4 regions of the Providencia sp. PROV_01 genome follow, and region 2 is predicted to be linked to each of the others. Evidence: predicted binding sites of a transcription regulator. Region 2 holds the regulator's gene; each other region holds the start of a gene.
The links. The regulator Fur, encoded in region 2, represses iron uptake genes when iron is present. The targets are predictions, from matches to a motif close to ATAATAATGAGAACNACTATCAA.
Positions count from the first base shown of each region.

Region 1: a site for Fur is predicted at 1,317-1,339, ahead of feoA (ferrous iron transporter A). Genes of this name have one in related genera too.
Region 3: a site for Fur is predicted at 1,737-1,759, ahead of ACU696_RS08855 (TonB-dependent siderophore receptor). Genes of this name have one in related genera too.
Region 4: a site for Fur is predicted at 1,707-1,729, ahead of ACU696_RS15375 (TonB-dependent receptor domain-containing protein). Genes of this name have one in related genera too.

Region 1 covers NZ_JBRFKD010000002.1:602,506-605,726, reverse strand. The annotation lists gene ACU696_RS03550 (Tex family protein) at 1-1,097, shown strand, start outside; gene feoA (ferrous iron transporter A) at 1,439-1,669, shown strand; gene feoB (Fe(2+) transporter permease subunit FeoB) at 1,699-3,221, shown strand, end outside.
Region 2 covers NZ_JBRFKD010000002.1:3,431,589-3,434,809, forward strand. The annotation lists gene ACU696_RS16760 (type I secretion system permease/ATPase) at 1-301, shown strand, start outside; gene ybfE (LexA regulated protein) at 471-764, shown strand; gene fldA (flavodoxin FldA) at 919-1,446, shown strand; gene fur (ferric iron uptake transcriptional regulator) at 1,715-2,164, shown strand; gene ACU696_RS16780 (bactofilin family protein) at 2,805-3,221, shown strand, end outside.
Region 3 covers NZ_JBRFKD010000002.1:1,830,277-1,833,497, forward strand. The annotation lists gene ACU696_RS08850 (sodium/sugar symporter) at 1-1,490, shown strand, start outside; gene ACU696_RS08855 (TonB-dependent siderophore receptor) at 1,778-3,221, shown strand, end outside.
Region 4 covers NZ_JBRFKD010000002.1:3,151,768-3,154,988, reverse strand. The annotation lists gene betA (choline dehydrogenase) at 1-1,603, shown strand, start outside; gene ACU696_RS15375 (TonB-dependent receptor domain-containing protein) at 1,971-3,221, shown strand, end outside.

The DNA of each region.
Region 1 (3,221 bases), 2.8 Mb from region 2:
TGATTGTTAGCGAAGCTGGCGCTTCTGTTTATTCCGCTTCTGAACTTGCAGCGCTGGAATTTCCAAGCTTAGATGTGTCTTTACGTGGTGCCGTATCAATTGCCCGCCGCCTACAAGACCCGTTGGCTGAATTGGTGAAAATTGACCCTAAATCCATTGGGGTTGGCCAATATCAGCATGATGTCAGCCAGACGCAATTAGCGCGTAAGCTCGATGCGGTCGTCGAAGACTGTGTAAACTCCGTTGGTGTTGACTTAAATACCGCTTCTGTTGCCTTACTGACTCGGGTTGCCGGTTTAAGCAAAATGATTGCGCAAAACGTGGTGGACTGGCGCGACCAAAATGGCCAGTTTAGCGATAGAAAACAGTTACTCAAAGTTGCGCGTCTTGGGCCAAAAGCTTTTGAACAATGTGCAGGCTTCTTACGTATCACCAATGGTGAAAACCCATTAGATGCCTCTACTGTTCACCCTGAAGCTTATCCAATTGTCGAAAAAATTCTTGAGTCTGTCCGCCAGCCACTCAAAGAAATTATGGGTAATTCACAGGTACTTAATGCCTTGAGCCCACGCGACTTCACCACGGAACAATTTGGGGTTCCAACCGTCACTGACATCATTAAAGAGCTGGAAAAACCGGGCCGTGACCCACGTCCTGAGTTTAAAACAGCGACCTTCGCGGAAGGCGTAGAAACCATGAAGGACCTGACTCCTGGCATGATTTTAGAAGGTGCGGTTACCAATGTGACTAACTTCGGTGCCTTTGTAGATATTGGTGTTCACCAAGACGGTTTAGTTCATATTTCTTCACTTTCAAATAGTTATGTCGAAGACCCACACAAAGTGGTAAAAGCCGGTGACATTGTAAAAGTCAAAGTGTTAGATGTGGATATTGCGCGCAAACGTATTGCGTTAACGATGCGTTTAGATGAGCAAGCCGGTGATTCTAACAGTGCACCTCGCCGTGCTGCCCCAGAACAGGACAAAAATACACGTAAGGCTCCTCAATCAAGAGGTAATTCACGCCAAAACAACGCATCTTCTGGTAATAGTGCCATGAGTGATGCCCTTGCTGCTGCATTTGGCAAGAAGCGCTAACTTTTTAATAGGCATCGCAATGTACTTATTGTGATGCCTATATCAAAAAATAATCGCTGTAATTAATTATCCCAACCAATATATTGAACATTATTCCACCCTCTCCCCCGCGTTTACTCCGCCATTACTTTTGCTAACGAAACACCGCAAACTCAATGCTTCGTTGATCCACATCAAGTCAAACTGACGAAAAAAGAGGCTAAATATAACAAAAAGTGGATGATTATGATTCTCATTGTTAATTAGATTTATTTTTGTTTGGCAGTCTTATTACCTGAGCAATTGTAATCTTTAACAATTGTCATCGATATCATTATGAATTAAATGATTAGGAAGACACTATGGCAATACTTCCTCAATGCAGTTACAAAATACTTGGTTTCTCTCCAGAAATCAGTCCTGCATACCGACAAAAACTACTCTCACTCGGTTTACTTCCGGGTTCTGTCTTTAAAGTGGTGCGCTTGGCGCCTTTTGGTGATCCTGTACAAATAGAAACTCACCGTGTCAGCTTAGTGCTGCGTAAAAAGGATCTTGCCCTACTCAATCTAGATGAAGCGACCACCGTTTAAGTATTTCTTTTTTATTATTGGCAAACACTATGAAACGATTAACTATCGGCTTAATTGGTAACCCCAATGCAGGCAAAACGACCCTATTTAACCAACTTACAGGGTCAAGGCAGCGGGTCGGTAACTGGGCAGGGGTCACTGTTGAACGAAAAGTGGGTCGCTTCCATACCGATGACCATAAAATCGAGCTTGTTGACCTACCCGGCACTTACTCTTTGACCACCATTTCTGAACAAACCTCTCTCGACGAACAAATCGCCTGCTACTTTATTTTAAGTGGTGAGGCCGACATGCTCATTAATGTTGTCGATGCATCCAATTTAGAGCGTAACCTCTATCTGACATTACAATTAGTTGAGTTAGGCGTTCCATGTATTGTTGCCTTGAATATGTTGGATATCGCTCAAAGCCAACATATTGATATTAATATTACTGAATTAGAAAAACAGCTCGGTTGCCCTGTGATCCCAATGGTTTCAACTCGAGCAACTGGTATCGATAAACTGAAAAAAGCCATTGATACACATCCACAAAATAGCCAACAAGCCCTTGTGGAATATCCACCCCAGTTATTGCAGGCAGTGGATTCGTTATCTGAACAAATTTCAACACAACAATTTAGCCATCAGCAACGCCGCTGGTTAGCATTACAAATTCTCGAAGGAGATATTTATAGCCGCCAACGCGCAGAAATATCTGAAGGGCAATTACTGGCGATACGCCAAACACTGAAAGAAGGCTTAAACGAAGAGCCTGAACTACTCATCGCTGACGCACGTTATCAATCTATTGCCACAATTTGTCATGCCGCGATTAACAATAGCGCCGCTGAACCAAATCGACTAACACAATCACTGGATAGATTTATTCTGAGCCGTTGGCTCGGTGTCCCTATTTTCTTATTTGTGATGTACCTGATGTTTGTCTTAGCCATTAACATTGGTGGGGCATTGCAGCCTTTCTTTGAAGGTGCTTCTGAGGCGATATTTATTCATGGTATTCAGTGGGTTGGTGCCTATTTCAGCTTCCCTGATTGGCTCACTATTTTCCTTGCCCAAGGTGTCGGCGGTGGTATTAATACAGTATTACCGTTAGTACCACAAATCGGGATGATGTACCTGTTTCTTTCAATACTGGAAGACTCGGGTTATATGGCACGAGCCGCTTTCGTGATGGACCGCCTCATGCAGGCGCTAGGTTTACCAGGTAAATCCTTCGTACCGTTGATTGTCGGCTTTGGCTGTAACGTACCATCAATTATGGGTGCACGCACGCTAGATGCACCACGTGAAAGGCTCATTACGGTACTAATGGCACCGTTTATGTCTTGTGGTGCAAGGCTTGCCATTTTCGCTGTTTTTGCTGCCGCTTTCTTTGGCAAAAATGGGGCTAGTGTGGTCTTTTCTCTCTATATTTTAGGGATTGTTGTCGCCATTTTGACAGGGTTATTACTAAAACATACCCTTATGCGTGGCGAGGCCTCTCCGTTTATTATGGAGCTTCCGGTTTACCATGTACCGCACATCAAAACATTGCTGATTCAAACATGGCA
Region 2 (3,221 bases):
AGGTGGTCAACGTCAAAGGATTGCACTTGCGCGTGCATTACTCACCGAACCCGATATCTTAATTCTCGATGAGGCCACTTCTGCACTCGATTACGAGTCAGAAGCCGCCATTATGGAGAATATGCCATTAATTACTCAAGGAAGAACCGTCATTAGCATTGCTCATCGGCTAAATACGATTATGCACGCTGATAGGATATGTGTGATTTGCCAAGGAGAAGTACACGAGATGGATACCCACGAAAACTTACTCAAATCAAATGGTTTATACGCCAATTTATGGCACCAGCAGACACAATAATACGAATAAAAAAGCATCACGCTTATAGCAAGTGGTGCTTTTTTACCAAAAGCGCTCATTTTACAATCAATTAAACCCAATCATCATTGATGAAGCTATAGCACAAGGGGATTAGCTAGGGTATCATGGCGCGCTGAATTACTGGCACACCCTTTTAGCAGTTATAGACATGGCAAAAGAACAAACGGATCGAACGACACTAGATTTGTTCGCTGAGGAACGAAGGCCTGGGCGACCTAAAACAAGCCCGCTATCACGGGATGAACAACTGAGGATCAACAAACGCAACCAACTGAAACGAGATAAAGTGAAGGGATTGCGCAGAGTTGAATTGAAACTGAACGAAGACGCTGTCGCGGTATTGAATCAGTTAGCTGAAGATAAAAATATAAGCCGTAGTGAATTGATCGAAGAAATTTTGATGTCACAACTTGAACATGTTGATACATCAATACTCAAGTAACGTTATCTTGATAAATCACACAAATTTGACAGACTTAGCAACATTTTTTCGCCAAAATAAGGCGTAATATTCTATCTATTTTCGTTCTAAACGGGCTATAGAAGGCGAATTTTCACCTCTAGCTCTCTTAGAAAAACAAGAGGTTAATCACTTTATGGCAGTCATAGGCATTTTCTTCGGAAGTGACACAGGTAACACAGAAAATATTGCCAAAATGATCCAAGAAAGATTAGGCAAAGATGTAGCAGAAGTTCACGATATCGCGAAATGCAGCAAAGAAGATATTGAAGCTTTTGACATTCTACTTCTTGGTATTCCAACTTGGTATTATGGTGAAGCCCAATGTGACTGGGATGATTTCTTCCCTACTCTCGAAGAGATTGATTTCGAAGGTAAACTTGTCGCCTTATTTGGTTGTGGAGACCAAGAAGACTACGCTGAATATTTCTGTGATGCTATGGGTACGATCCGCGATATTATCGAACCACGTGGTGCTGTTATTGTTGGTCACTGGCCAACAGAAGGTTATCACTTTGAAGTATCCAAAGGCATGGCAGATGACAACCATTTTATTGGTTTAGCTATTGATGAAGATCGTCAACCTGAGCTAACTGATGAACGTGTTGATGCATGGGTAAAACAAATCTCTGAAGAAATGTCTTTAGCTGAAATTTTAGGCTGATAGACTACATAAAGAACCCTTACCCATAGATTACACCACTGTCTTACACAAAATGAACCCCAAAGCCAGTGGCGTAGTCTAAAATAACCGATAAGGTATCCTAATAGGATAGGTTCTCAAGAGATTATCAAAATAATGAGACAATGCATGGTTTCTATTTTTATTTTCCATGCCTATAATTGTAAATCAGTTTAGAAGACAACTGTATTGATGTTAAAAATGTCTCATTATTGTTAAATTTATGATTTAAGATACAGGACAAACCCGCATGACAGACAACAATAAAGCATTGAAAAATGCTGGACTCAAAGTCACTCTTCCAAGATTAAAAATTTTGGAAGTACTTCAAGAGCCTGAGTGCCACCACGTCAGTGCGGAAGATCTCTATAAAAAGCTGATCGATATGGGTGAAGAGATCGGGTTAGCAACTGTATACCGCGTGTTAAACCAGTTTGATGATGCCGGTATCGTAACCCGTCACAACTTCGAGGGGGGTAAATCTGTATTCGAACTAACTCAGCAGCATCACCATGACCATTTAATCTGTTTAGATTGTGGAAAAGTGATTGAGTTTACTGACGAATCCATTGAAACCCGCCAAAAGAATATCGCTGCTCGCCATGGCATTAAACTATCTAACCATAGTTTATATCTATATGGTCATTGCGCAGATGGTGATTGCCGTGACAATGCTGACGCACACGAAGCAAAAGAGTAATAGTATTCAACCATCGTTGATGAAACATCATGGTTAAAAATGCCAAAACCCTGATAATACAATTTTATCGGGGTTTTTTATTTTAAGTATTAATATTCCCTTTTTTACTCGATTAGTGATAATTGCTAGTAAGTAACTTAAACACAATTATTTATCACTGTATTTTAGCAACAATGCAAGATTTTTATAAAAACTATAATAGTTGCAATTCAAATCAAAACCCTTATATTATTTCAGAGATAAATATATTCCGTTATCTAGAATAATACTTTACATATCAAAGTGGTATATAAATAACATCATAGATGATTCCAAACACTTCATACTATTTAAAATTATTTAATTACCTTACTATAATTTCAACTCCAAATTAGAGAGTTAATGATCCAAATGTAGTCATAACGTTAAATCATCATTTAAATGCGTAATTACATTTATTGACTAAACTAATTGAGTACTTTAGTAATTTGTAAGAGATTAACTGATGAAAAAAAACTATCTTTTTCTCAATACAAGTTTTTTCTTCTGGTTTCTTACTTTAATAGGGTGGTTTTTTAGCTATTCGTCTATCACCTTATTTTCGTTTGTATTATCAATACTGTTCTTGATCGTATACTTCAATCAAAAAAAGGTAAGTAAAATGTTCACCAAAAGACAAAACAAGCCCACGCCTACAGCGACGTCCCCTTCTATAAGTAATGAGCCTGAAGTGACTACAAAAATAGAAGAACAAATAACACTGTCAACTCCGACTATTAGTGAAGAAAAATCGAATACGATTATCTCTAGGGACGTTATTTTTGAAGGAAATATTACGTCTAATGAGCAAGTGCATATCTATGGGAAAGTCATTGGAAATATAACAGGAAAAGAAAATACGGTTAAAGTTATGTTAAACGGCCAAGTTACGGGAAATATCACCTGCAAAGAACTGGTGGTTAATGGTCGTATTGAAGGTGAATGCTTATCTGATACTATTTGTATTGAAAATAATGGGGAAATCCACGGTACTATCCATTACAGTAGTTTATCAATTAAAAAAGGGGGAATTTTATCT
Region 3 (3,221 bases), 1.6 Mb from region 2:
GAAAAACATTACCTTGGTGGGCGATAGGTTCTTCACTGATTGCGGCAAATATCTCTGCAGAGCAGTTTATTGGTATGTCCGGCTCTGGCTTTTCAATTGGTTTGGCCATCGCATCCTATGAATGGATGGCAGCACTAACTCTGATTATTGTCGCAAAATACTTTATGCCCGTATTTATTGATAAAGGTATTTTTACCATTCCAGAATTTGTTGAAAAACGCTTTAATAAAACGTTAAAAACGATTTTAGCCGTATTCTGGTTAGCATTATTTATCTTTGTTAATTTAACTTCAGTTCTCTATTTAGGGTCGTTAGCATTACAGACAATCCTAGGCATTCCAATGCATTATGCTATTTTTGGTTTAGCATTATTTGCAGTGATTTACTCTCTTTATGGCGGGCTATCTGCGGTTGCGTGGACGGATGTCGTACAAGTTTTCTTTTTAATTTTAGGCGGTTTTTTAACCACAATAATGGCGGTGAGCTATATTGGTGGTGATGCGGGTTTATTCGCGGGTATGAGCCGTATGGCAAGTGAAGCGCCTGCACATTTTGAAATGATTTTAAGCCAAGACAACCCGCAATTTAGCAATTTACCCGGTATTGCCGTATTAATTGGCGGACTATGGGTTGCCAATTTATATTACTGGGGCTTCAACCAATATATTATTCAACGTGCATTAGCGGCCAAATCAATTAATGAAGCGCAAAAAGGCTTGGTTTTTGCGGCATTTCTCAAACTGATTGTCCCAATCCTTGTTGTTGTACCGGGTATTGCTGCATTTGTGATTGTTTCTGACCCTGCATTACTGGCGGGATTAGGAACAATGGCACAAGAGCATATGCCTACACTGGCCCAAGCGGACAAAGCCTACCCATGGTTAACTCAATTCTTACCTGTCGGCGCTAAAGGGGTCGTATTTGCGGCATTAGCTGCAGCTATCGTTTCTTCTTTAGCTTCCATGTTGAACTCAGTGGCAACTATTTTCACCATGGATATCTACAAAGAATACATTGCTCCATCAACCGCGGATCATAAGCTAGTGAATGTCGGCCGGATTAGTGCAGTTGTTGCGTTAATTGTGGCATGTTTTATCGCACCATTATTAGGTAACATTGGGCAAGCTTTTCAATATATTCAAGAGTATACGGGGTTAGTTAGCCCTGGTATTTTAGCGGTATTCTTACTAGGCTTATTTTGGAAGAAAACCAATGCAAAAGGTGCGATTATCGGTGTGCTGCTCTCAATTCCGTTTGCGCTATTCTTAAAACTGATGCCGTTAGGTATGCCATTCCTTGACCAAATGATGTACACCTTCTTCTTTACTGCAGTCGTGATTGGTTTAATTAGCCTGACAACGGCAAAAGAAGATGACTGTGAGGGGGCGATTATTTTAACGTCCGAGACCTTTAAAACGTCGACAGGTTTCAATATCGCATCCTACGCAATTATGGTTATCTTATGTGTGCTATATGCGCTGTTCTGGTAGTGCAATATTTCTAACAACCTGATAAGTAAATGATAGCACTAGGCGGGAAGGAACACTCCCGCCTTATTTTTTGCATTTATTAACTTAAATAATGACCTAACATTAGTATCGAAATCATTTTCGTTATTCTCGCTGAATAATCTCCCTTCTTTATGTATGGTTAATTGTATCTAAATTGATTTTTTTAATAACTATTTGTTATAAGTAAATATGCCAAATTGATTTTAATTTGACTTATTTTTAGGAATAATACTGAGACTTATTATTATTATCATTGGAACTATTTTGTGAAAAATTTAGGTTTATTTCGTTTACATCAGGTTGCCATTTTCACCTTGTTAGCGCTGGCTGTTCAAAACCAATCCATGGCAAATGAACAAAATAGCGACAAACAAGACTCTTTCGTTGTCAGTGCACAAGCACTCAAAGTGAATACTGCGCTGCAAGAAACGCCAAAATCTGTTTCGATTATTACGGAACAAGATTTGACTATACATGCTCCGCAAAAAATTGATGAAGCACTTCGTTATACTTCGGGGGTTGTTGCACAGCCTTACGGGGCTGATAATGATACTGATTGGTTCAAAGTTCGTGGTTTTGATGCCGCAACCTATTTAGATAATAGCCGGTTATATCGAGATGGCTACTATACTTGGTTGCTTGAGCCTTATGGGTTGGAAAGTATTGAAGTCGTGAAGGGGTCATCAGCCGTTCTCTTTGGCGAATCCACTCCTGGAGGCGCTGTTAACTTAGTAACGAAAAAGCCATCTATTAATGCTAAAAATGAAATATTTTTAGAAGCGGGTAATAACGATCATCAAGCGCTAGGCTTTGATCTTTCTACAGCATCAGCCGATGCAGGTGCCCGCTACCGTTTAGTGGGAACGATGAAAAAATCGGATGGGGAACTCAAAGGCACGGATAATAAACGTATTTATCTGGCGCCAAGTGCGGCATTTGACTTGTCTGATCAGACTGTACTTACGTTAATGGGAACGTATCTGCACGATGATGGTACGCCCACGAATCCTTTTTTCCCAGCGGCGGGAACATTAATTCACTCTAATTACGGTAAAATTAAGCCATCAACCAATTTAGGTGAGCCTGATTACGATAAATACAAGCGGACTCAGTTCTCAGTGGGTTATTTATTAGAACATCAATTTAATGATGAGTGGCGTTTTGCGCAGCGTGTAAATTATGGTTACAACGACCTAACACTCAGAAGTGTTTATGCTTTCTTTAATGCAGACCCTACCGTGCAGGAATTGGGGCAAGGTATTGTTTTTCGCGATGGTAAAAACCAAAGTTTTAGTTTTGATAACAATATCGTCGGTGAATGGGATAGTGAGCGGTTTGAAAATACCTTACTTGCGGGTATTGAATTCCAATATCATCAAACCAAAGGCGATGAACAGGATAATTATGCTTTTGGTAAAATTAACCCTTGGAAGCCAGTTTATGGGCACTATACCCCACTTGACCCATCAAATAACATTCATCGCACTATTGATAAAACACAAGCTAGTATTTATTCACAATACCAAACAAAGCTTGATAGCAAATGGATTGGGGTCGTTGGTGCACGTTATGATTGGGTAAAAACTGAAAATAAAGCACATAAAAAAGCAGAAGATGAGTCTAGAAATGATGGGCAGATGAGTTTAAATGCGGGTTTAATGTATATTGCTGACAATGGCATTTCACCTTATTTAAATTACTCTCAATCTT
Region 4 (3,221 bases), 280 kb from region 2:
TGTTACTGTGCTGCTCCTTGAAGCAGGTGGACCGGATTATCGGTTCGACTTTCGCACACAAATGCCAGCGGCATTAGCGTACCCATTACAAGGGCGACGTTATAATTGGGCTTATGAAACTGACCCTGAACCGCATATGAATAACCGCCGCATGGAGTGTGGACGTGGAAAGGGGCTTGGTGGCTCATCATTGATTAATGGGATGTGTTACATCCGAGGGAATGCTCTAGACTTTGACGGTTGGGCAGAGGCACCAGGGTTAGAAGACTGGCGTTACCTCGATTGTTTACCTTATTTTAGGAAAGCGGAAACGCGTGATATTGGCCCTAATGATTACCACGGTGGAGATGGTCCCGTTAGTGTGACCACACCGAAGAATGGCAATAATGTGTTATTCCATGCGATGGTGGAAGCTGGTGTACAAGCGGGCTATCCAAAAACAGATGATTTAAATGGGGTTCAACAGGAAGGTTTTGGTCCGATGGATCGCACAGTCACACCACAAGGGCGACGTGCTAGCACCGCAAGAGGGTATTTGGACCAAGCGAAAGGGCGAAGAAATATCACCATTGTGACACATGCGACAACAGATACCATTGAGTTTGAAGGGAAAAAAGCGGTTGGTGTGAAGTATTACCAAGGCCAGAGCACGGCACCTACGGTGGTGAAAGCCCGTAAAGAAGTATTATTGTGCGCGGGGGCGATTGCGTCACCGCAAATCTTGCAGCGCTCTGGCGTGGGGCCTGAAGATGTTTTAGCTGAATTTAATATTTCGCCTGTCCATGTCTTACCCGGTGTTGGGCAAAACCTGCAAGATCACCTTGAAATGTATTTGCAGTATGAATGCAAACAGCCTGTTTCATTATATCCTGCATTAAAATGGATTAATCAGCCCAAAATCGGTGCCGAATGGCTATTTAAAGGTACTGGAATTGGAGCAAGTAACCAATTTGAAGCCGGTGGATTTATTCGTACCAGTGAAAAATTTGCATGGCCAAATATTCAATTCCACTTTTTGCCTGTGGCGATTAACTACAATGGTAGTAATGCAGTCAATCAGCATGGTTTTCAAGCTCATGTGGGCTCAATGCGCTCGCCTAGTCGAGGTCGTGTTCGCTTAAAATCTTTAGACCCAAGGCAACATCCGAGCATTTTGTTTAATTACATGTCATCGGAACAGGATTGGGAAGAGTTCCGTGCTGCTATTCGTATTACCCGTGAAATTATGGCTCAACCTGCACTTGACCCATATCGCGGAGAGGAAATAAGCCCTGGAAAACAGATTAGTACGGATGAAGAGCTAGACGCATTTGTCCGCGAGAGAGCAGAAACCGCTTTTCACCCATGCGGAACCTGTAAAATGGGTCATGATGATATGGCGGTAGTTGATGGTGCAGGGCGAGTTCACGGTATTGAAAATTTACGGGTTATCGATGCATCGATTATGCCGTTGATTATTACGGGGAATTTAAATGCAACGACCATCATGATCGCGGAGAAAATTGCCGATAAAATTCGAAACCGTCCTCCATTACCCACAAGTGATGCAGATTATTATGTTGCAGGTGATAGGCCAGTGAGAAAACAGCCATTACGAGATTAGTTTATTCACGCAATTTTTATATACAAAGCGATTGATATTCATATCAGTCGCTTTTTTATGTGATTAAAGAATAAAGGTAAGTCAATTAACACCAATAATATTAATGATAATGCAAATGATATTCATTATGATCTTGATCATTATTATCATTGGTGTATATTCCAAGGCTTAATAATATTCACAAGGGAAATGAGTACGTAACCATTCAATAAATAAGGTTTTTCGAACTAGTTACATCTATGGCATAGCACTTAAATTTACTTTAAATGCATAAATGGAAAAGTATAAAAAATGTATCCTCACATCTTTTATACGCTATTTCTTCACGTCTATCTAATCATCATTAATTAATGAAGGCATTACTTAAATGATATTTCAAAATAAAAACATAATTAGCTTAATTATTATATGTTCTTCAAGCACAGCATTAGCGAATCAAACCAATACCACAACTCAAAAAGATAAACTTCTCGTCACAGCCAGCAAAATAAAGTCAAATAGCAAGCAAATAGACGCCAATGATATTTCTACCGTAAGAGGAACGACCAATTCAGATATATTTGCCAATGAAACTTCATTGCAAGTTAATAATGCACGAAATGAAGCGGGTGCACTGGATATCGGTATTCGAGGCTTACAAGGTAATGGTCGAGTCCCCATTATCATTGATGGCAGTTTGCAATCAACCAACACTTGGCGTGGTTACCAAGGAAGTACAGATAGAACTTATGTGGATATGGATTTAATCGATACAATTGAGATCGAAAAAGGGGCTTCGATGAGTAAATTCTCAGGAGGAGCCATCGGAGGTACGGTTAAATTAAAAACATTATCAGCAAATAGTATTATTCCTCAAGGTGACCAATTTGGTTTCTTATTTAAGGGGAATATTTACAATAATAACCGACGCCCGACTATCGCTTCAGATGAAAAAGGCGAGTCTGGGTATCGTGTTTCAAACGGTGTTAAGAATTCACATTTTAATAATGGCTCTATCACGACTGGGGTTGCATATCGAAATGATAAATTTGACATTTTGTTGGCTCATAGTGATAGAAAACAAGGGAACTTCTTTGCCGGTAAAAATGGTTATCATAAATACGCAAATACAGATGCTCCTATTAAACCTGGGCAAGAAGTCGTTAATACCAGCTATGAAAGTCAGTCAACATTATTAAAAACTAATATTTATCTTAACCCATACTCAAGTATTGAATTAAATTACCGACATCATGAACAAAAAGCAGGCGAGGTTTTAGCGGCGTATTGGTACCAATTCGATGGGAAAATGCCGCAGTGGTCATTAGGTAGCGCAGATATTGATACTGCCTCTTTAAACTATTCTTATAAACCCGATTCATTATGGGTAGACATGAATTTAGGCCTTTGGTGGACAAAAGGTAAATTTAAACAACGTAATGGCACAACGGATGATGTTACCGCGCACTACGGTAATCAATATCAGCATCGCTATACCGATGAACGAATGGGCTTTAACTTAGAAAATACGTCTGAGTTTGCAGATTATCCTATCGATATCACTTATGGTGTGGAATATATGCAACAAAAATCAAAGCCATTGACTAAAACCTATCAACCGATTTGGACACCAGAAGGA